2 regions of the Salibacterium sp. K-3 genome follow, and region 1 is predicted to be linked to the other one. Evidence: predicted binding sites of a transcription regulator. Region 1 holds the regulator's gene; the other holds the start of a gene.
The links. The regulator Rex, encoded in region 1, represses fermentation and respiration genes when NADH is low (regulators of the CRP and FNR family bind a similar motif). The targets are predictions, from matches to a motif close to TTGTGAAATATTTCACAA.
Positions count from the first base shown of each region.

Region 2: the regulator Rex is predicted to act here: its motif matches at 2,387-2,404, upstream of ACW9JV_RS12925 (L-lactate dehydrogenase).

Region 1 is NZ_JBSVZE010000002.1:672,955-684,600, forward strand. Features, by position in the region: gene tatC (twin-arginine translocase subunit TatC) at 1-709, opposite strand, end outside; gene ACW9JV_RS15485 (twin-arginine translocase TatA/TatE family subunit) at 729-932, opposite strand; gene ACW9JV_RS15490 (redox-sensing transcriptional repressor Rex) at 955-1,593, opposite strand; gene ACW9JV_RS15495 (ABC-F family ATP-binding cassette domain-containing protein) at 1,844-3,787, shown strand; gene ACW9JV_RS15500 (hypothetical protein) at 3,819-5,894, opposite strand; gene tsaD (tRNA (adenosine(37)-N6)-threonylcarbamoyltransferase complex transferase subunit TsaD) at 6,143-7,165, opposite strand; gene rimI (ribosomal protein S18-alanine N-acetyltransferase) at 7,146-7,613, opposite strand; gene tsaB (tRNA (adenosine(37)-N6)-threonylcarbamoyltransferase complex dimerization subunit type 1 TsaB) at 7,606-8,310, opposite strand; gene tsaE (tRNA (adenosine(37)-N6)-threonylcarbamoyltransferase complex ATPase subunit type 1 TsaE) at 8,291-8,764, opposite strand; gene thiL (thiamine-phosphate kinase) at 8,779-9,768, opposite strand; tRNA gene ACW9JV_RS15530 (tRNA-Met) at 9,903-9,979, opposite strand; gene ACW9JV_RS15535 (hypothetical protein) at 10,141-10,281, shown strand; gene ACW9JV_RS15540 (trans-sulfuration enzyme family protein) at 10,331-11,473, opposite strand; gene ACW9JV_RS15545 (5-oxoprolinase subunit C family protein) at 11,496-11,646, opposite strand, start outside.
Region 2 is NZ_JBSVZE010000002.1:149,634-161,279, reverse strand. Features, by position in the region: gene ACW9JV_RS12935 (putative ABC transporter permease subunit) at 1-741, shown strand, start outside; gene ACW9JV_RS12930 (hypothetical protein) at 802-1,110, shown strand; gene ACW9JV_RS12925 (L-lactate dehydrogenase) at 1,388-2,329, opposite strand; gene ACW9JV_RS12920 (hypothetical protein) at 2,509-2,667, shown strand; gene ACW9JV_RS12915 (ferritin) at 2,768-3,277, shown strand; gene ACW9JV_RS12910 (LysM peptidoglycan-binding domain-containing protein) at 3,535-4,857, opposite strand; gene ACW9JV_RS12905 (H-type small acid-soluble spore protein) at 4,888-5,067, opposite strand; gene ACW9JV_RS12900 (hypothetical protein) at 5,370-7,085, shown strand; gene ACW9JV_RS12895 (hypothetical protein) at 7,087-7,431, shown strand; gene ACW9JV_RS12890 (YdbC family protein) at 7,632-7,850, shown strand; gene ACW9JV_RS12885 (nuclease-related domain-containing protein) at 7,933-8,499, shown strand; gene ACW9JV_RS12880 (hypothetical protein) at 8,735-9,313, opposite strand; gene ACW9JV_RS12875 (hypothetical protein) at 9,613-10,806, opposite strand; gene ACW9JV_RS12870 (BMQ_0737 family morphogenetic spore coat protein) at 10,999-11,646, shown strand, end outside.

The sequences.
Region 1 (11,646 bases):
CTTTCCGGTAGGAAAAGCGTGAGACGACAATGCTTCCTTCGTAGAGAAGAAAGAGCGGCACCGTCACCATCAGGTGGGAAACAATGTCCGGCGGCGTGATGAATCCGGCCAGCACGAGCAGGACAAAGTAGGCATATTTCCGAATGTAACGGAGCCATGCCGGTGTGATCAGCCCGAGCCTCGTCAGAAACATAACGACTACCGGAAGCTGAAACAAAAAGCCGAATGGTATGGTCAACTGAAACAAAAAGCCGAAATATTCATTGGCCCCGTACTGCTCTGTCAAATCGAGGCGTTCCGACAGATTGCTTAAAAACCGGATGACATTAGGAAAAAGGACGAAATAAGCAAACGCAAGACCTCCCAGAAACAGGATAGTTGCCACTGGAATATAGGCAAGCGTTACTTTCTTTTCCTTATCCATAAGCCCCGGTGACACAAACGCCCACAACTGATACAAGAGCACAGGAAACACAAGAATCAGACCGATGAAAAACGCAAAATTCATGTAGAGTTTTATCGGATCGGTCAGATTAAATACGTTCATCGGAAAGTTTTCCGCTTCCGGAACATTCTGCAGATACGTAATCACAGCGGGAGCCATGATCAAACCGGCGATTAACCCGGCCAGTAAAAATACCGCTGAAATAATGATACGTTTCCGCAGCTCTCCGATGTGGTCATATAAAGTCATTTCATTCTGCGCCATGCCTGTCCCGTCCTACTCTTTACTTTTCAGAATCATCCGTTGCTTGCTGCCGGTTTTTCTTTTTATCGTCTTCTTCTACATCGTCGGCAAGCCCTTTGGTCGCGCTCTTGAATTCACGAAGCGTGTTCCCTGCGGCACGGCCGAGTTCCGGAAGTTTTTTCGGTCCGAAAATCAGCAGCGCAGCAAGAACGATCAAGCCGATACTCATAGGTCCCAGATTCATGTTCAAACACCCCCTGCATGTGCTATAAAGGATAATTTTTCAGAAAGTATACCAACGTCTGCAGTTCTACCGACAAATCAATATGATGCACCCGTATCGTCTCCGGTACCGTCAGCCGTTCCGGTGTGAAATTCAGAATACCGGTAATCCCGGCATCCACCAGCTTTTCTGCGGTATCCTGGGCGGCAGAGGCAGGGACCGTCAAAATTGCGATCGAGGCGCCCCGTTTCTTTTTCACATCCGGAAGATCATCCATGTGATGGATGTCCACGCCGCTGATCTCATGGCCGATGATTGCTTCATTCACATCAAAGGCGGAGATAATCTGGGTGTTGTCACTTTTGGAAAAATTGTATTTTAAAAGCGCGGTGCCAAGGTTTCCCACTCCGACGAGAAATACTTTTGTCACTTCATCCTGATCCAGCGTTTTGCGGAAAAAGGATAGCAGATACTGGACATTGTATCCGTACCCTTTTTTGCCGAGCGCTCCGAAATAGGAAAAATCGCGGCGGATCGTCGCGGAATCGACTTTCACCGCCTCGCTCAGTTCTGTCGATGACACGCGTTGTTTCCCCGATTTATGAAGGTTTTCCAGAAACCTGTAATAAAGCGGCAGCCGTTTGGCGGTTGCCTGCGGTATCTTCTGCTGGTCTATGTTCATGGCAGCCTCCAACTATTCCTTCCATGGTCTCCTGTCCAGTATAACATGACACGCCGTGCCTTCGTCATAAACAGCAGACCTGAACAGTCTGCACTTCTTCCCTATTGTACACTAATTCTTAAAAATATGTAACAGGATAGGCTGACTGATACGCCTGTTCATGATTTTGACATATCGTAAGTATTTCGCGTTTTCATAAAAATTACGATACACTTGCAAGGGAAGAGTTTTTAACAAAGGATGAACGATAATGATTGTGCTTCAATGTTCGAATATAACGAAATCCTACGGTGTCGAGACGATTCTGGACAATGTCAAACTGGAAATCAAGAAAAACGAGCGAGCCGCGCTTGTCGGCCGAAACGGGTCCGGCAAATCCACGCTTCTGAAAATCATAGCAGGGGAACTTCCGTACGATGCCGGAGAGGTGATCACGCCAAAGGGAGCCCGCATCGGTTATCTTGACCAGCATACCGGCCTGGTTTCGGAACGGACCATCTGGGACGAAATGCTGGCGGTATTCGACGAACTCCGGGAGATGGAGCAGCAGCTGCGCGTGCTCGAGGCCAGAATCGCCGACCCGGATATATATAATGACGAAGAAAAATACGAAAAAACACTGAAAGAATATGATAACCTTCAATATGAGTTTCACGAACGCGGGGGCTACCAGTACGAAGCAGACATCCGCGGCATCCTGGCAGGACTGAAATTTGACAGCTTCGATTACAGCACCCCGATTACTTCATTAAGCGGCGGACAGAAAACGAGACTCGCTCTCGGGAGACTCCTGCTGTCCAAACCGGACGTGCTCGTTCTCGACGAACCGACAAACCATCTCGATATCGACACGCTCGGCTGGCTGGAAAACTTTTTGTCCAATTATGAAGGTGCCGTGCTGATCGTCTCCCACGACCGCTACTTTCTCGACCATATCGTTTCCAAAGTCTATGAAATCTCGCGTGCGAAGGCCTCCCTCTATTACGGCAATTACAGCACCTACCTGGAGAAGAAGGCGGAGCGTTACGAACAGGAGCTCAGAGAATACGAAAAGCAGCAGAAAGAAATCGCCGAACTAGAAGATTTCATCGCCAAAAACATCGTCCGCGATGCCACCTCCAAACGGGCTCAGAGCCGCCGCAAGAAACTCGAGAAGATGGAGATCAAAGAGAAACCGCAGGGAGATGAAAAATCAGCGAGGTTTTCGTTTGATATCGACCGGCAGAGCGGCAATGAAGTACTGAATATTTACGACCTGAACGTGTTTTATGAACAGGACAACCCGGTGATCCGGGATTTGAACCTTTCTGTCAAAAAACAGGAAAGCATCGCCCTCATCGGTCCGAACGGCATCGGTAAAACAACACTGCTGAAAGCAATCGCCGGCCGGATTACCCCCGCTTCCGGAACTGTTCAGTACGGCAGCAAAGTGTCGGTCGGCTATTACGACCAGGAACAGTCGGACCTTGACAGCGGCAAAGACGTCCTGCATGAATTATGGGATGAGTATCCCCTCACCCCGGAAAAGGACATCCGCACCGTCCTCGGCAACTTCCTCTTTACCGGGGAAGATGTACTCAAGCCGGTTTCCAGCCTGAGCGGCGGGGAAAAGTCGAGACTCGCTCTCAGCAAATTAATGATGAAAAAAGCGAACCTGCTCATATTCGACGAGCCGACAAACCATCTCGACCTCGACAGTAAGGAAGTGCTGGAATCCGCACTGCTGGAATTCCCGGGAACCCTGTTGTTCGTTTCGCACGACCGCTATTTTCTAAACCGGATGGCGACCAAGATTGTAGAATTGACGGAAGACGGCCTCCAGGAATATCCCGGCGATTACGACTATTACCTGATGAAAAAAGACGAAGAACGCCAGCGCGCCGAGCTGCGCGCACAGGAACAGCCGGCACCGGCTTCCGGAGACAGCCGACCCGGTGAGGATAAAAAAGCCTACCTGGAGGAAAAGGAAGCGAAAAAGCAGGCGCGCAAACGGCAGCGGGACATTGAAGATACAGAACAGCAGATTGAAGCGCTCGAAACGAAAATCGAGCAGCTCGAAGAAGAAATGTTATCGCCTGAGGTGTACGAAGATCACGAGAAAGCGGCGGACATGCAGCAAAAAGTGAACGAAGCCAAAGAACAGCTCGAAACGTATATGGAAAAGTGGGAAGCGCTGCAGCTTGAAGAAGCTTGACGCTCCGGACTCCTGCTTCGCCTGAAGGTCGCTATGAGTTATTCATGGCGGCCTTTTCTATACCATTTGTCCCTTTTCGATTGCTGCTCCAGATGTAGCGTACACAGAGAAGATAGAACATCGAGGTGGATGCCGCTACGGCCCCGGAGTCATTGAGAAGCAGCAGAAAGATCGAACCGGCGGCACCGGCTTTTAGTACAAGACGCTGAGACGGGCGCATCTGTATTCTTTTTTCCGTCAGCAGATAAAGGGCTGCAATGGCATAACTCGTAAGGAGCAGCTGCGTCCAGTTGGAATGGAAAATGATTTTTATATTCATCTCAAGCTTCCGGCCCAACAGCGCCCGCAGTTCCTCCCATTCCCCATGAAACAGCTGCTGGAAGGCTGCTCCGATATGGGACGTACCGCCGGTAAACTGAAGCAGCCAGAGCAGCGCACATAAACCAATCACAGCACCCGTCCCTGCTGCCAGCATACGCTTCCAGCCTGCGGAGTGGATTTCAGACATCCAGAAACTGCCGAACATCAAGCCGGAAGCAACGGTCACTCCTGCATTTTTTCCAAGTGCCGAGCTGCCGCTCACCATCATAAAACCGAGCATAAGCGGAAGCACCGCTTTTTTTTTATGGCGCATCACCGGCTCCAGACATACAACCGCAGCCGCTGCAAAAAAACCACCGAGCTCATTGCCAAGACCCCCGTACCGGGCACCGATCAACGGGTCATAGCCAAGGTAGGAACGCTGCATCGCATCAGCCCCGTTCAGAAGATCCACCGTTAAGAGTGCTGTTACAAGGACGGAGATAACAACCGGGGCTTTTTCCCTGTTAATGAAAGAAGCAGCCGTACCGAGGATTAGAGCGGCAGCGGCAAGACAGCAGGCGTAGGCCGGCACTGTGAAAGTCGGACCGGGACGTCCGATCAAAGCCGGAATCAGTACAAAAGCAAGAGGCGAAACCATGCCTGTCAGAACGGCAGCATCCATCCAGCGGGACGGTCTGGACCGCTCCCATTTTCCATAAAGAAAGCCTGCGGTAAGCAGCACAACAAGCATGGATATATAGATGGAAAGCACCGCTGCCCGTGAATCATGAATCGCCTGCATCCCCTGGAGCTCCGATTTCATTTCCGCCAGATCCGCTCTTCTGTCAGAAATCAATGCTGATGCATAATCCCCACCGGAAAACACTTTGATAAACGCGGAAGCCGCATCGATACTGCTTCCCAGATACAAAAGCCCCGTCGACGTGGAACGAAAACGCTGGACCGGCGGTTTGCCGTCCTTGGTCCACATGACAAACGGAAGGACATCCCCTGTGGATGGATCCACTCCGAGCAGAAAAAGGGGGGAGTCTTTTTTCCTTAATTCGAGCAGAAGATGCTCCAGCGGCTCGAGCACGCGTCCGCCGGAACTTTCCAGTCCCTTTTGGTGTGCACGGTAAATATCGCCCCATTCGATCACCGACCAACTGGAGAAAGTCTGCTGCTGTACGTTATCGACCCAGTCGAGGGTTTTCTGTGGATTCATGCTCCATCCGCCGGGAGCGGATCTCTTTTTATCCACAACCGCATCACGGTTTCCGGCGGACATCCCTTCGGAATCAGCAGTCAAAAAAGGGGCGTAACTGCGCCGCTTTTCATATATGTCACTGTGACCGGCAAAACGGATCACGGTCCCGGCAGAACGAAGAGTATCCCCCAGCGTACCAGGAACCGCTCCATACCCGCTTTGCTCATTGGCTGCGCGAACCTCTCTAAACCCAGGCAGAATGTATGTACTTCTTTCTCCCTCCGCCTCTTTTTCCACCCAGTCTTCCAAAGAAAGGTGGGGCGTTTCGGCACGTCGGCCGGAACTCAGCGTCAACAGTTCATTCACCGGTGAAGAAGGACCCGCTGTCACACGATTCAAGGCGCCGGCAGCAGCCCCGCGCTGCAGCCTTCCCTCTTCGAGCAGCAGAAAAACATCATCCATCGACAATGCAGGGACAAGCACCAGTACAGCATGCGGCCCTTTCGCTTCAGACTGCTGCAGTGGCACGCACAACAAAGAGACGATCATCCCTGCTGCAACGATCCATGTGTATTTGCTGCCCATCTTATGTCTCAATGATCCACGACCTCCTTGCCCCTTTAGGAGTCATCCACATTATTCACAAGGTTATCAACATCTACACACTAATTTGCGTGGGGTCCACCCCTTTATTCACATAAAAAGGGGACTTATCCACATAAACACTGTTAACATATGATTTCCCTGATGTATTAGCTTTCCACCGGTTTATCCCCATTATCCACAGATAAACTTTTACACAATCCTTAAAAACTTGATCATTTATTCATAAAAAAAACTTGACCTTAATATAAGGCCAAGCCTGGTACGCCGTTCAGATCCCAACCAGCGGTAATTCCTTTTTTCCATTGGACGTGGGCAGCGGCACCAATCATTGCAGCGTTGTCGGTACAATACTTGAACGGGGGAATCGAAAGTTGGGCCCCGCTTTCTGCAAAGGTTTCTTCCATAGCCGCGCGCAGTCCGCGGTTGGCAGCCACACCGCCGGCAAGTACAACCTGACGGACCTGATACTCCTCTGCTGCCCGTTTTGTTTTTTCAACAAGGACTTCGAGGACGCTTGCCTGAAAGCTGGCGGCAACATCCGCTGTGGATAAATGCTCTCCCCGCTGTTCAGCATTGTGAAGGGTGTTGATAACCGATGACTTCAATCCGCTGAAACTGAAATCATAGGAGCCTTCTTCGAGCCAGGCAATGGGCATCGGAATGGAAACACGGCCTTGGGCTGCCAGTTTATCCACCTGCGGTCCGCCTGGATACCCAAGTCCAAGGGTCCGTGCCACTTTATCGTAGGCTTCCCCTGCAGCGTCATCCCTCGTACGACCGATTACCTCATACTCCCCTTCTGCGTGCAGCAGAACGAGTTCCGTGTGGCCTCCGGATACGACGAGGGCAAGCGCGGGATAGTTCCACTCCCGTTCAAGCCGCGCCGCCTGTATATGTCCGGCAATATGATGAACAGGAATAAGCGGGAGCTGATGGGCAAAGGCAGCCGCTTTTGCCGCATTCACACCAATCAGCAGCGCTCCGACCAGTCCCGGTCCTTCTGTAACGGCAATGCCGTCAAGGTCGGCGAAAGTAAGACCGGCTTCCGTCAGCGCTTCTTCCATGATAAGCGTGATATTTTCGGTATGATGGCGCGATGCAATCTCAGGCACGACCCCGCCGAAACGTTTATGGCTGTCAATCTGGGAGGCCACAACGTTCGAGAGCACCCGTCTTCCGCCCTGCACCACCGCTGCCGCCGTTTCGTCACAACTTGTTTCGATCGCAAGCAGTACTTCCGCTTCAGTTGAATTTGTAGTCATCAATATTCACCCACATTACCAATGCATCTTCGTGATTGTCGGTATAATAGTTTTTCCGAATCCCGCCGGGCTGAAACCCGAGCTTTTTATACAGAGACTGGGCAATCAGGTTGCTCACTCTGACTTCGAGCGTCATCGTTACAGCCCCGTAGGCATGCGCCATGTCGAGAATGTTTTTCATGAGCAGTTCACCGATACGGCAGCCCCGGTACGCAGAATGTACGGCTACATTCGTAATGTGGGCTTCATCAATAATGATCCACACTCCGCAATAGCCGATGATTTCATCGTTCCATTCCGCCACCAGGTAATGAGCAAACTGGTTATTCGTCAGTTCATTAAAAAAAGCGTATTTCGTCCACGGCATCTGAAACGCATCATGCTCCACCCGAAGAATCCCCTCCAGGTCCCGTTCTTCCATAAAACGGATACTCGGATACTTACTCATGTGCTCGCCCTTCTTCAGCGGCGTACCATTTCTTCTCTGCTTCCGCCATCTGCGCGTATTCCGGCACGACAGCATGAGCCGGCTGCGGTTCGATCCGTGCGGTCAGCCGGAGCAAATCCGCCGGACGGGGCCGATAGTCTGTATAGGAGCCGAACACAGCCTGATCCGGAAGGGCTTCCTGAATAGCTGCCTTATGCTGATCCAGGTCCCGGCTTAAAAATAATACCGGTTGCTGCGCTGCTTTCAGATTCTCGAGCCATTCCCCGAGATCCGTCACCCTGTCTTCCTGTTCTGCTTCCGGCATGCCGTCCCGGAACCGGTACAACCCGGTATAGACTCTCCCTCTCCGTGCATCTGAAAAGGGGCATATTAATCCCGGAAAGTAGGTACCGCCGGCTGCCAGCTGCATCAGGCTCGATATGCCGTAAACCGGGATACCAAGCGACCAGGCCATTGTTTTAGCCGTCGTCACGCCAATCCTGACCCCTGTATACGAACCGGGGCCTTTTGCCACAGCGATGGCATCCAGTTCACGTGGAGTCATCTCCACATCTTCCATCATCCTGTCAATGGCAGGCATTAAGCGTAGAGAATGGTTCTTTTTGAAATTCGTAATATATTCCGCCAGTACTCCTTCTTCGGAGGACAATGCCGTTCCCATCACATAACTCGATGTATCAATCGCCAGTATGTTCATCATTCTCAAGCTCCTTGCATCGTTCCATAAAGCTTTTTCCCTGGGGACTCAACCGGATCATCCGGTCGTCTCCCTCCAGCCGGTCCAACGTGACCTTCAGGTGGTCCGGCGGGAGTATATCTTCTATTCTGTCCGCCCATTCGATCACACAGACGCCGCTGCTCTCGATATATTCCTCGAGCCCCATCTCTTCAGCTTCTTCCCCGCCGAGTCGATACAGATCCATATGATAAAACGGGAGGGTGCCGTGATATTCTTTTATAATCGTAAACGTCGGGCTGTTTACCGTCTCCGTAATCTGAAGCGCACGTGCAAGCCCTTTAGTGAAAAGGGTTTTTCCGGCACCGAGATCTCCTTCCAGCGTAATTACATCCCCGGCTGCCAGGATGGAACCGAGTTTTTCAGCCTTACAGATCGTCTCTGCCGGAGAATGAGTCGTAAATGATAAAGACATGCTGCTTCCCGCCTTTATGATTGAAAATGATTGTATCCTTTTTTCGGGAGGACGGTTGTGTCTGATCCGTCCTGCAGCGTAACCAGTGGATCTCCTTCTTTGACCCGGCCGATATCATACAGCGGAGCACCTTCCTCTTCCATCCGCTGTTTCAAGAGAGGCCAGTCCTCCGGCCGGACGGTACCGATCAATTCAAAATCTTCCCCGCCGTAAAAGATCCACTCCCAGTACTGCGTGTCCGGGAATTCTTTCAGTTCTCCGGCAACCGGAATATCCCGCTTTCTCAATTCCAGTTCCACCTTCGAAGCTTCCGCAATTTCGTTCGCCTCACTCGCCAGACCGTCGCTGATATCGTTTAAAGCGGCACCGGCGGCTGTGCTTCCGATGATCCTGCCTTCTTTCACACGCGGGTGCGGAGTTTGATGATACGCTGTGAGTGTACGAATTCCCTGAGGGCGGGAAGCGCCGCGTCCGTGCTCCAGCAGCCAGTCAAGCCCGGCTGCGGATCTCCCGGTGAAACCTGTAACAAATACAATATCTCCGGGCAGGGCATTTCTCCGCAGGAGATGGCGCCCCTCTTCTACCCTCCCGTGGACGGTGACCGATACAACAAGTCCGGACCTCGTAGAGACAGTATCTCCCCCGATCATATCCATATCAAAGGCTTCCGCCAGTTTTTCCAACCCCTCATACACACCCTGAAGCTCTTCATCCGTCCAGGAGGAAGGTACAGCAATGGATACGACATAAAAAACGGGGACTCCCCCCATCGCTGCAATATCACTTATATTTACGGCGAGCGCCTTATGTCCGATATCCAGCGGGCTCATCGTTTCTTTCGTAAAATGAACGTCCTCCACCATCGTGTCCACACATAATATCTCATGATAGCCTGCCTCGGCAGCATACACCGCTGCATCATCCCCAATCCCTTCTATCAGACCAGGTTGGCGGTAATGATCCGGGATATGCTGCTGAATCCATTCAAATTCGTCTTTCGGCATGAGTGACATCCTTTTATGTGCATCATTTCTTCCAGTGTAACGCATTCCCGGAAAAAACGCACCGCCCGGGAATCGTCTCTGTTTGAAAAAAATACAAAAAAAAAGCCTTCTGCAGGCTTTGGGGTTTTAATTATTGGTTGCGGGGGTAGGATTCGAACCTACGACCTCCGGGTTATGAGCCCGACGAGCTACCGAACTGCTCCACCCCGCGATGTGTAAAATCGCGTTTTCTTAACGGCACTTTTATAATATATCACAGCCTTTCTCGTATTGCAAGGCTGTGGTAATAATTTTCTTGTTCAAATGTGACAAATGTGTTACATTAATTAAAAGAATATTTCGACATATAATGACAAAAAGGAGGCCGTTTTCATGAATACCTGGAAGTACTTGCGTTCGGCTCTGCTGGCTAATGTACTCGTCATCGTTACGTTTGTGTTCCTCCCCATTATGATATTGACCGACAATATTAGTATGTACCAGGATTTTATCAATTATCTGAATAACAAATAAAAAGGAGCTGCCCCATTTTTTGGGACAGCTTTCCTTTGCTGCAGGGTGTTCAGTTTTCTGCCTGCTTCAGGGCCGAAGAAAAGGCAGTAATGATATCGTCTTTATCTTCAATGCCGGCTGAAATCCGGACTGTCCCGGCAGTGATGCCGAGCTGCTCCCTGATCTCATTCGGGACCGTACGGTGGGAAGTATTCAATGGATAGGACACAGTCGTCTCTACACCGGCAAGGGTGGGAACAATTTTGATCCAGTCCAGCGCCGCAAAAAACGCGGTAACATCATAACGATCGCCAAGATCCACGCTCACCATCGCCCCGTTGCCTTTGTCAGAAAGATTCTCTGGATAATAAACGGCAGATACACGGGTATGCTCCTGAAACCACTGTGCCAAAGATGCTGCATTTTCCGCCTGCCTGGCCATCCGGACACTCAGCGTTTTTAATCCACGGCAGGCAAGCCACGCTTCAAAAGGGCTGAGATTGGCCCCGATATTAATGACACGTTTTTTCGCTTTTGCTATGAGCTCCTCTCTTCCAACCAGCACCCCGGCCGAAACATCACTGTGTCCCCCTATGTATTTGGTCGCGCTGTGAACGACAAGGTCCGCACCTTGAAGATAAGGCTGGAGAAAGTAAGGAGTCGGAAAGGTATTATCAATCATAAGTGTCAGGTCATATCTTCCTGATATTTGTTTCAGTTCCTGAATGTTTTCCCGGCGGAGAAGCGGATTTGTTACGGATTCTGCGTACAGGAGGCTCGTCTTATCCTGAAGGGACGATTCCAGCGCCTGTTTATCGGTGAAATCTACAGCCGTTACCTCAAATCCCCATTCCTGAAGCTCTTGCTGAAACAACTGGTAGGTCCCTCCGTAAAGATCCAGCGGTACGATCAAATGGTCTCCCGGGGCCGCTGCTGCAAGAATTCCAGCAAGAATAGCAGACATACCGGACGAAGTCGAAATGCCCGACGGAGCTCCTTCAAGGGAAGCTGTCCCGGCTCCTAAATCATCTGTATTCGGGTTGGAATACCGGGTATACAGATGGTCTTTGCCACCGGTAAAATAGGATTCCATATCTTCGAGATCATGGAAGGCAAACGAAGAGGTCTGATAGATCGGTTTCGTTTTGCTTTTATTTTTCTCTCCATCCCCTTTCTGAAAATGGACAGCCTTCGTATCAAATTTCTTTTCCATGTATCCCACTCCTATAAACGTTCTACTCTGTATATGATAGCATGTTTCGGGAAGCGAGCGCCAAAGCCGCGATCCGGCGCTGCTGTTCTTTCAGCAGATCATGAGCCTGCTGAAGGGGTATTTTTTCGAACATAACCTGCTGCCCCGGCAGCAGCTGGGCCACTTTCGGAAGA
Region 2 (11,646 bases), 520 kb from region 1:
ATCTTCTTCGGCGTTGGTTCTTCAACGAGCGGTGCCGGAATTTCCGGCCTGCGGGAACTCGATCCGCTAATTTCCTGGACGGCCGTGCAGGCGGTGGCGCTTGCTGTTTTTGCCTTTATTAACGGAAGTCTGTCCGCGTCCTTCGTGGCCAGAGAAGGAGTGTCAAGCTGGATGCTGCAGGTTCTCCCTGTCACAGGGATCCAGACGGCTTGCGGAAAGCTGTGGATGAGCTGGCTGCTGCCATATCTTCCTGTATCTTTCATACAGATCGCGGCAGGCCTTTTTCTCGACTGGCCTTTCCATCTCTTCCTTTTCGGCCTTCTGCTAAACGCTGTCATCAGCCCGGCGCTTAGTGCGATGGGTCTCTGGATCGGCGCTGTCGGTGGAAAGTATAATCCGGCTAATCCACAGAACCGCGTGCAGACAGCCCCATCCATCCTGATGATGGTTTCGTCCTATGTGTACGTGCTGCTGACGCTGATCCCCGTGCTGCTTGTCGTTGTACCCGCGGAAAGCGCCGGGCTGTTTGAACAGGTTGCAGGCGGTGGTATCATAGGAGGCAGTGCGTCCGTAGCCGCGTCGCTTCTGCAGCTGAAACTGGCAAACGGCGCGCTCGTGATGGCGCTCAGCATTCTCGTGTTTCTTTTTCTCACCGCCGGCACATGTGTGACGTTTCTGTACCTGGCCGGCCGCCGCATCGAACAGGGTATTCAGGTAAGCATGCCGGAGGGCAGAGAGTGAAAAATAGTAGGGAGGAAACCAGCTCTGTGATATAATAGCTGTACCACGAAGAAAGGAACGATGGCTATGCCGGAAGAAACGACACAGCTGCTGCACGCTCTTCTGGAAGGTCAGAAAGAAATCACCGCCGGCGTCAAATCACTGGTTGACCGCATGACAAGAATGGAAAACCGGTTTGACAAGTTGGATGTCAAAGTAGACAAGCTGGAAGTCAAAGTAGATAAGCTGGATAAAGGCCAGGACGAAATCAAGGAGCGTCTCTCTAAAGTGGAAAGTGGTGTCGACCTGCTTGCGATGAAAGGATGGCACCACGAACAGGACATATATGAAATGAAAAAGAAGCTGGAGCACAGCCGGACCAGCGACTGATAAAGAAACTAACATATATCCGGATGGGAAGTCCGCTGACCAGCAGCGCGCACGTCCTCGTCCGGATTTTTTTGTGGGAACGTTTGGGAGGCTTGCTTATGTTACGTTTTCGTAATCGGAAATGGGTGCAAACGTAACATAGGAAGGTTCATGCGGCCAAAACGCCGTTGAAAAGCAGAACAAACGTAATTATGGTGCATCCATGGTTACGTTTGCGCAGTGAAGCGAGCCTATAAACGTAACCATGAGTATCAGGCACTGCATTTTTTAAGAAGCTTTACGACAGAGCGTTCATGGTTTCCTTAAGGGTAAGGACGGAGTCGGCAAACTGCTGCTGCTCGGTGTCATTCAGGTTGATTTCGACAATGTCGCGGATGCCGCTTCGTCCGATCACGGCGGGAACACCGATATAAAGATCTTTTTCCCCGTATTCCCCGTTCAGGCAGGCGGATACAGGCAGGACGGCCTGCTCATCCCGAAGAATGGCGCTTGTGATCCGGGCGAGCGCCATCCCGATGCCGAAGTGGGTGGAACCTTTCCGTTGTATCATGTCATAAGCCGCGGTGCGTACTTTTTCAAAGATGGCCTCGAGCGGCTCATCTTCTGATTCCGCTTTTTCCTCGGCCATGGTCTGGATGTCTTTCATTCCCGCGGCGGCCCGGCTCCATACCGGAAGTGCCGTATCTCCGTGCTCGCCGATGACAGTGGCATGAATATTCCGGGCATCGATGTTGAAATATTCCCCGAGCATCGTCCGCAGCCGCACGGAATCGAGGACGGTGCCGGAGCCTATCACTCTTTCTGCCGGAAGCCCGGAAACATCTCGCGTCACCTGCGTTAAAATGTCGACGGGGTTGGTCGCGATAAGAAATATCCCGTCAAAGTCATGGGCCATGACATCGCCAACGATCGTTCGGAAGATGCCCGCATTTTTGGTGACCAGATCGAGACGTGTTTCGCCCGGTTTCTGGGAAGCTCCGGCTGTTATCACTATCAGATACGCGTCGCGGCAGTCCGTATAATCTCCGGTCCGTATGGTCACGGGAGCAGGAGCAAACGGCATGCCGTGCCGAAGGTCCATCGCTTCGCCATCCGCCTTATCCGTATCCACATCGATAAGCACTATTTCTCCGGCGTTGCCTTGATGCAGAAGGGAGTAAGCGTAGCTGCACCCCACGGCACCGGCTCCTATAATAACAACGCGTTCTCTTTGTTTCATGTCGTCTCCCTCCTCTTAACATGTGAATGATTTCACATTTACATCATAACATGTCGGTTGTGAAATGTTTCACATGAAATATGAAAATCATGTGACATGGTACTTGTTGGTTTAGAGTAGAAAGATGCAGGTAACAGTACAATCAGGAGTTCAAGACAGCAGCAGGAAGGAGCATTTACATGTCACTAAGGGACGACATTCATGCTTTAATTGACAGCCTCCCCGAAGAGAGCCTGGTAGAGGTCTATAACACTCTCTGGGACTACCGGGAAGAAGAGGAAAAAGAAATTCATGAAGAAGCCAAAATGGAAGTGCAGGCAGAACGCTCCCGGGACTGATCCAAGACGTACCATATGATTATACAGGCAGGAAATGCCGTGGTATGATGAATAAAGAGAAGAGAAAATTGTGGAAACATATCGAAAGGCGGGATACGCGATGATGAGTGAGAAACTGAAAGATGGATTAATTGAGCAGATGAACTATGAGTTTTATTCGGCCCACGCCTATATGGCAGCAGCGGCTTACTGCTCGGCGGAAAGCCTCGACGGGTTTGCGAATTTCTTTTTAGTGCAGGCTGAAGAGGAACGCTTTCACGGTATGAAATTCTATCACTTTCTGAATGACATGGGCGCGCGTGCGTACGTGCACGGCTTTGACAGCCCGAATAATGAATTTTTCTCCGTCCTGGATACGTTTCAAAAAGGACTGGAGCAGGAAAAAGACGTCACCCAGCGGATTTACAAGCTTGCTGATATGGCGCTTGACGAGCGCGAACACGCGACGATGAACTTTTTGAACTGGTTTATTGAAGAACAGATTGAAGAAGAGTCGCTGTTTGACGATCTCATTCAGAAACTGGAACGCATTGACAGCGACAGCAATGCGTTCTTCATGCTCGAAGAAGAGCTCGGCAAGCGTAAATTTGACGCATCCGCCCAGGAATAAGGTCCGCCTGCCGCCGCTTGCGGACATCTGTTCCGCTAAACGCCGGCAATACAGCTATTTAGAGGGACGGACATTGGTTCCGTTAATCGATAAAATTTCTTCTGAATTTACTCGAAAAGGGGATTATAACGTACCGGATGTCCGCCGGCTCCCCCTTTTACGCCAAAATAGAAAATATAACGGATCACATGTCCAACTGTTTCTTCAATAAAGGGTTCCGCTGCTGCAGCGGGGCCTTTTTTTGATCGGCAACCTGTTTATTCGATCATGAATTCGTCTTTGAGCAGATAGCCGGCCTGAGGAAAGCGGAGACCGGTTTTCCAGCCGCCGAGCCCTTTGAGATCGTACTTTTTGACGAGACGGTATTTAGCGAGAAGCGAACGGGCGTCTTCAAACCATACTTCATGAACGGCTCCGTTATTGTCCCGGTACCGGAAAGACGGTGTGGCCCGGTTCACGTGATACGTAATAGTGCTGAAATTTTTGGATGCCTTATTTAACGCCTCCTGCTGGGAATAGGCCGTGTTTTGTCCATCTTCTCCCGACACGAGCCAGTCGTAGGCATACATTGCAAATCCGAGATATATTTTATCCGCTGGAATAACTGATGAAGCATATTGAATGGTTTCATCTACTTTGTTTATCGGGGCAATCGGCCCTGCTTTACCTCCGGGCCAGCTCCAGTCATAGGTCATTAAAAAAACAAAGTCAGCATGGGTACCCAGCCCTTCATAATCGTAGGCAGCATGATGGGACGGCTCCCGGGCTCCCTGCATGGGCGGCAGCGCAAGACCTGTTTTTCCCCCGACCGCATCCATCCGCTTTCCCAATTCCCGTACAAACGTCTGGTAGGAACGACGATCCTGAACGTCCAGGCTTTCAAAATCAATAATGACACCCTTATACTGTTTCTCATCCACCAGATGGGCAATCTGACCGATCAAATGCTGCCGTTTTTCAGGATGGGAAAGAAGGGTGTGCGCAAGGGCGGCATCAAAACCTTCTTCCGTTAGATTTGTGATGGTGGCATATGGTGTCATTCCTTTTTTCCATGCGGTGGTCACAGCCTCGTCTCCGCTTAGGCGGCTTAACTGACCATTTTCGTCCGGACGGTATTCAAAAAAACCGACCGAGCTTAAATAGCGGCGGTAAAAGGTCAAGGCCTGTTCATTTTCCGCCGGAGTGGAAGGTTCGAAAAAAGCACCTGTGCGGATCCGTTGGCGGCGGCTTTCTGGAATGGTTAATGTCTGTCCGGGATGCAGGACAGAAGAGGACAGCCCGTTGATCTGCTGCAACCGGTCTGTGGAAGTCTGATGCAGGTTGGCGATGGTCCAGAGGGAATCCCCTTCTCTGACGATGTATTCCTGTCCGGGGAGCAGTAACGATTGTCCTGGAACGACTACGTCAGGATCCCGGATGCCGTTGATCCGCTGAAGGAGCTCCATGGATGTCCCATAATTACGGGAAATCTCCCACAAGCTGTCGTTTTCGTTTACGGTATATATGACAGCGGCTTTCATGGTTGATACCGGTACGGAAAAACAAAACACAGCAGCCACTACATAGATGATTATTTTCATATGGAAGGATCCTTTCTTTGAACCTGTCCCTTAGTGTTCCACTAATTGATCGAGCGGGACGGTTAATTCTTCATCCGGATATTCAAGCGAATAAATACGGGCGGTACGGCTGTCTTCATCGACATGCTGAATGTAGACAGACGTGCCGCCATAAGTAACCTCTGCCATGACTGGAGAAGCGGCAATATCTTGGGCGCGTAACACATCCATGGCTTATCACCTCCTCTGATGCTTTTTAGTATAACGATTCCCTCTTTCTCCTATTCGTCTCCATAATTCCACGAATTGCTTGATGTAACCTCCCACAACAAAAACACCTGTATTCATTATAATGAAGTATCACTTGGAAAGGAGTGATGCTTTAAATGAACAGCAGGAAGCTGGAACGCAAGAAAAAGGAACTGGAAAGTTTGCGTAAAAAGCTGAAAAAAATTGAACAGAGGATTGCTGAAGAAGAATCCAAATCCAATCGGTAGTTTTTTTTATTAAATTGTAAGAAAGGGAGAGCGTGTATGTCTGAATTCATGTCACGGCATGAAAAAAATATGAAGCATTTAAAAAAACGAAAAAAAGATTTATTGGAAAAATTAGCAGAATTGGAATTGCTTATTCAGAATATAGCTAAAGCCGAAGCAGAGGCTGAAGCAGAGAGTGAATCTGAATCCGAGTCTGAGGCAGAAGCGGAATCTGAAAGTGAATCAGAGTCGGAAGCTGAGGCGGAATCCGAAGCGGAGTCCGAATCCGAGGCAGAAGCGGAATCTGAAAGTGAATCGGAGTCGGAAGCTGAGGCGGAATCTGAAGCGGAGTCCGAATCCGAGGCAGAAGCGGAATCTGAAAGTGAATCAGAGTCGGAAGCTGAGGCAGAATCCGAATCTGAAGCAGAGTCCGAGTCAAAGGCAGAAGCGGAATCCGAAAGTGAGTCGGAGTCGGAAGCTGAGGCAGAATCCGAATCTGAAGCAGAGTCCGAGTCAAAGGCAGAAGCGGAATCTGAAAGTGAATCGGAGTCGGAAGCTGAGGCAGAATCCGAATCTGAAGCGGAGTCCGAGTCCGAGGCAGAATCTGAATCCGAAGTCGATTCCAAAATCATAGGATTTGCTGAGGCGGAGGCAGAAGCCGAAGCGGAAGCCGAGGCAGAAGCAGAAGCTGAAGCCGAAGCGGAAGCCGAGGCAGAAGCAGAAGCTGAAGCGGAAGCAGAAGCCGAGGCAGAAGCAGAAGCTGAAGCGGAAGCCGAAGCCGAGGCAGAAGCAGAAGCCGAGGCAGAAGCCGAAGCCGAGGCGGAAGCCGAAGCCGAGGCAGAAGCAGAAGCCGAAGCGGAAGCCGAAGCCGAGGCAGAAGCAGAGGCCGAGGCAGAAGCAGAAGCCGAGGCGGAAGCCGAAGCGGAAGCCGAAGCCGAGGCAGAAGCAGAAGCCGAAGCGGAAGCCGAAGCCGAGGCAGAAGCAGAAGCCGAAGCGGAAGCAGAGGCCGAGGCAGAAGCCGAGGCTGAGGCAGAAGCAGAAGCCGAGGCAGAAGCCGAAGCCGAGGCAGAAGCAGAAGCCGAAGCCGAGGCGGAAGCAGAGGCCGAGGCGGAAGCAGAGGCTGAGGCAGAAGCCGAAGCCGAGGCAGAATCTGAAGCGGAATCAGATGCAGAATCCGATGCTGATGCAGCAGCAGATATCGATGGAGAAGCAGAGGCCGAGGCGGAAGCAGAGGCCGAGGCGGAAGCAGAGGCTGAGGCGGAAGCCGAAGCCGAAGCGGAGGCAGAAGCAGAAGCCGAGGCAGAAGCAGAGGCCGAGGCGGAAGCAGAGGCTGAGGCGGAAGCAGAGGCCGAGGCAGAAGCAGAGGCCGAGGCAGAAGCAGAGGCCGAGGCAGAAGCAGAGGCTGAGGCAGAAGCCGAAGCGGAGGCAGAAGCCGAAGCGGAAGCAGAGGCAGAAGCCGAGGCGGAAGCAGAATCTGAGTCCGAATCCCAAACGAGTTTTGATGATAACGAGATAAAAGCAGAAGCCGGCGGCAATACGCTGAAAACCGGCAATAATACGATGGTGAATGTTTCAAACAGCGGAGTTACAACCATAGCCACTGCCATTTCAACATTGGCTCTGCTGGAAGCGATGAGCGGAAACGAAACGGATCTGAACAGCATGATCAATCGATTAACAGAGACGCTGCATGTATTAAGCAGGGAAGACAATAACAAAAGCCAGGTTCTATCCGATGTGATGGAAGCTTTAAACCATAAGCAGGAGGGATAACGTGGCAAAAAGAAATGTGTCGCGCAGCTCTATCCCTGTAAAACCCGGGAAAAATGAAATGACAGTAAAATTACGGAATGATAGTGTCAATCATCAAACGAGACAGCTCCGTGTCAATGCTTATGACAAAGATGATGATCAAAAAGAACCACTGCCCATCTACCACAACGGGAAAAAAACAAAATCTGTCGTTCTGACACCGGAACAGGGGAAGCTGTATACTATTGATGTAACAGGTGTGAAGAGAAAAGTCGTATTTGAAGCGATACAGACTAAGGGAGGAAAAGGCCTCTCTGTAAAATCAAAAAATGCCGGAAATGTGAACGCCGAAATCCGGATCAAATAGATCAACATGGGACTGCTCTGTTGGAGCAGTCCTTTTTATGAAGGAAGACAGGCCGTTTCGCCGATAAAATAGAAATCCCGCCGATATTTCACCCGAAACCGCCGATAAAAACCAGCATTCCGCCGAAATATTTCGTTTTCCGCCGATATAGCGACAACTTCCGCCAGCAAGTATAATAGAAGAAAAAAGGAGGAAGAAACATGGCAGATCTTACGTATGAAATCGTGGAACATATCGGAGTGGTGTCGGAATCCCCGAAAGGCTGGACGAAAGAATTGAACCGGGTCACCTGGAACAACCGGGAGCCGAAATACGATTTGAGAGACTGGGCACCCGGACGGGAGAAAATGGGAAAAGGCGTCACCCTCACAAACGAAGAACTCCAGCAGCTTAAAGAACTGCTTCAACAAAAAATATGACGTTTTCTGCCGAACCTCCCCTAAAATATTGCAGAAAAGTGACGATGTAAATAGTAAGAAACTCATAGGGGGAAGGTTAACGATGATGTTCAGGGATATTTTTCAGAAAAAAAAGAAAGATGCACGCCGCGCGATGATAAAGGAAATAGAAGACGAACTGCGGCAGCTCCCGCATCCGATACAGTATGTGCGCGATGTCCCTGTACACAGCGCCTCCGGTGCGGCAGCCATCGATTATATTATCCTGTCCCCCTGCGGTATATTTGTAGTAAACCAGCGCACCGAAACCGGACACATTCAGGCGGACATGGAACAAAAAACCTGGTACGTAAATGACACGGTGGCAATAGCGAACCCCTTCTGCCGGCTGAACGAATGGAGGGAGACGATCCAGACGAGGATCCCTCCGCAGTATCATGAGTATTTTATCTCCATCGTTTCCTTTCTAGCCCCCTCTACCTTTGAGACCGCGCCGGTTTGGCGGAAAAGCAGTTCCAGCCGGATTCTGATGCATCACAAAGAACTATCCGAATATATCCAGCGCAAAATGTTTATCACACGGTTTCAGCATCAAAGACCATTACTGGGTGAAGAAACGATCTTGACATTGTATGATACCTTAGCATCCACTCCGGCAGAACAGCGGTAAAATCCTTCGTTTCCAGCAGGAAGCGGAGTTTTTTTTATCAATTGCGATGACGAACATACATACATCACGGACATCTGTTCCGTTATATGCTGTTATATCTTCGTTTATGGTGGTCAATCGGACATTGGTTTCGTTATCATAGCCTTTTCCTTCTAAAACTGCTTGAAAAAGAGGATATAGCGTACTGAATGTCCGATCGGCCCTTTGAAACCGCAGAAAAAGAAAAAATAGCGCATCAGATGTCCGTCTGTGGGTCCTCGAGAGGGTCGGTATGCCGGCCCTCTTTTCTATCCGGAAGATACGGTTTGAGGTGCTGTTTCCATTCTTCAATCAGCGCGGTCGTTTCTTCCCTCCAACGGCGTTCATACTGGAGTTCTTCCTTGTATTGTTCTTTCTCTTTCCGCAGCTGTTCTTTCTTCTCTGCTTCTTCCTTTAATATGGTTCTCAGCCGGTCGACCTGCCGTTGCAGGGATGCGTTTTCGGCCTTAGCTGTATCCAGAGACGTACGGTACTCTTCCCGGGCGGTAACGGCTTCCTTTACATCTTCAGCGAGGCGGCGGTTGGCGTGCTGCAAGTCTTTCACCTGCCTTTTTTCCAGGTCTTCCATATGCCGGGTCAGACGATCCACCTTATCATTCAGATGGCTGTTTTCCGACGTCAATGTATTGATCTGGTGATAGGCGGGGTCTTTGTCGAACGCCTGCAGGCGGCTTCTGTACTTCGCCGCTTCCGCTTTGTAATAAATGATCTGCTGCTGCAGGTGGAAGTGTTCATCCGACGCTGTGTCCGCAGACGGGCGTTGTCTGTCCTCCATCCTTATCCCTCCTGTCTCTGGTATATGTATGAATAAAGGATGGGCGGCGTGAAAAAAAGCCCGTGAACCGGCGGGGTTCACGGGCCATTCCGAAACATACTCATGGGGGGAACGAACGGACGGACGTTGAGGGGTAAAAAACATATATGATAACAGGGAACCTCATGGGTTCCATGGAAAAATCAGTTGCTTTTGTCAGTCAGGTCGTGAGGTCGTGAGTTATCCCTCCTTTCACGATCAGCATATGGCAGCAGGAGAAGAGGTGCCAATCGTTTCACCCAAGCCGCCGGAAAACGTGCTCATGCCTTGTCTGCAAACGAGAGGCGGATGGCATTGCTAGAGGGAAAAGACTGATTGTGATTTTCAAAATATGCTGCGGCTTGAATGACCGTCGTGTCGGAATCGGCGGGGTGGTCCATGATGAGCTGCAGTTTGGGAAGCGCAAGGGACCCGGCGGGGGGAATACGGACACGGTCAATGGGACGGATCCAATATTCTCCGCGTTCTTCGGCCGTTTCGAGCCAGTTCTCCTCCATAAACTGCCATCCTTTTGTCCCCGCTTCGGACTGCACGCCGAGAACCTCCGTCTGCTGCGGCGGAAGAATCTGTCCGCCGATCTGCACTCCCGCCACCGGATTGGTTTTCAGGCAGAAACGAGGCTGGTCGAGAGGCGTGTCTCCGGCATTTTTTATGATCAGTTCGCCGGTCACGAGAAACGAGCTGCTCTCTTTGGAGGTGTGCACGGTATAGTCAAAAAAGACATCGGCCTGTGCCTGCTGCTTGGACGGAGCAGGCGCCGCTTTTTTTTCTGCAGGGGCCGGGGTTTTCTTTTTTTCTGGAGGAGCCGGTTCCTTTCGAAAAAATCCACCCAGGTGCACATCAGAGAGAGAAGTGGCTGTGACTCGTTTTCGTTCCATAAAATACCGGCTGATCCCCATGACGAGAAATATACTGAGTGATGAGCTGAACGTCTGCCATTGGGTTTGGCTGTTATCTTCCGGCAGGTGGCAGACGATGCGCAGCAGCGGCGCGGGCAGGCGCTGTTTTTCACGCTTCCAGGTTACGTGAAAGGGCAGGGGAGAGTTTTGTTTCTCGATTCTTGCCTTGATGTCTTTCATTTCGTTCGGCAGATAATAGAAAATCGTGACGTGCGGTTCATTCGTGTCTTCGCTGAACTCCGTCGAAAACGGGAACAGATGCAGATGGTCGTTCTGCCCGAGCGTTTCCCGGTCGGTTTCATGTACGGTGAGCCCCGTAGAGGCGGACCATTTCTTCAGCTGTCTGCGTAAATCCTGTTCATAAGGACGGTTCTCTTCTTCCCGGACCACGGATAGATGTCCTCCGCTTAACCCTCCCTGTATATCTATTGATTTTTCCTCCAGATTCCACCGGGTTTCAAATCCAGCGTCCCGGCAGTGATGCAGAAAGGGAAGAAGCTGCGATTCTTCGATCTCTCCTATTTTTTCCTGATGGAACTTTACGTCCAGTTTCATGGCCCTGCCACCTTTCTTTCGTCCATGGGATTCTTTTTCAGCATATGAAAGATAAGGGGGCGGCAAGAACCACTACAGGCAGGACGATTGCTGATTTCGGCAAAACTACACTGCCTGCCTATACCAAAAGGAACCTGCCTCCATATTCTGTAGTGTGTAAAGCACTATACTCATGGGGAAGGAAGGATAGAAGTGAAAAAACGCAGGCCTATCAAGGGTACTCCGACGCCAAAGCCGATCCCGCTTGATCCCAATGATCTGGCGCCTGAATGTATCCGCGTGGATAAAGTCTATGACTGGGTCTTTTTCTCGAACCGGTATGAAAACAAAAACTTCATTCCGGATGAAGGATGCCGTACAGCTGTCAATGAAGCACTGATCGCCGGCGAGGATGTGGATGTAACATGCACGCCGCCCGATTCGAAAGATGTAATCTGCAATGCCACAATTGTTAAAAACGGGAACCCCGGCAAGGTGGCGATTGTCTGGACCGTTCCCGTCCAGGTGACGGTGCGTATCAACGGCAGTAACGTATGTACCTTTACCGTCCGTACACAGTTCGATGATGAAATCATGCTCTGTGTTCCGGAAGGTATTACCGATGACAACATCAACTGCCGTGCAACGGATGTGCTGTGCCGCAGCAACCGTCCGTTGATGGGACCGGATCCGTTCGGACCAATGGTTCCGCTGAAAGTACTGCTCTGTAAAGAGGTTCAGGTGGAATTCCCGGTTAAGCTGGAAGTGCTGGCGAAGTTCTGCTTCCCGCGTCCTGATGATATTCCAAAGCCGCCTGATATGCTCGAATGTCCGCTTGATGCGTTTGAATTCCCGCCGCAG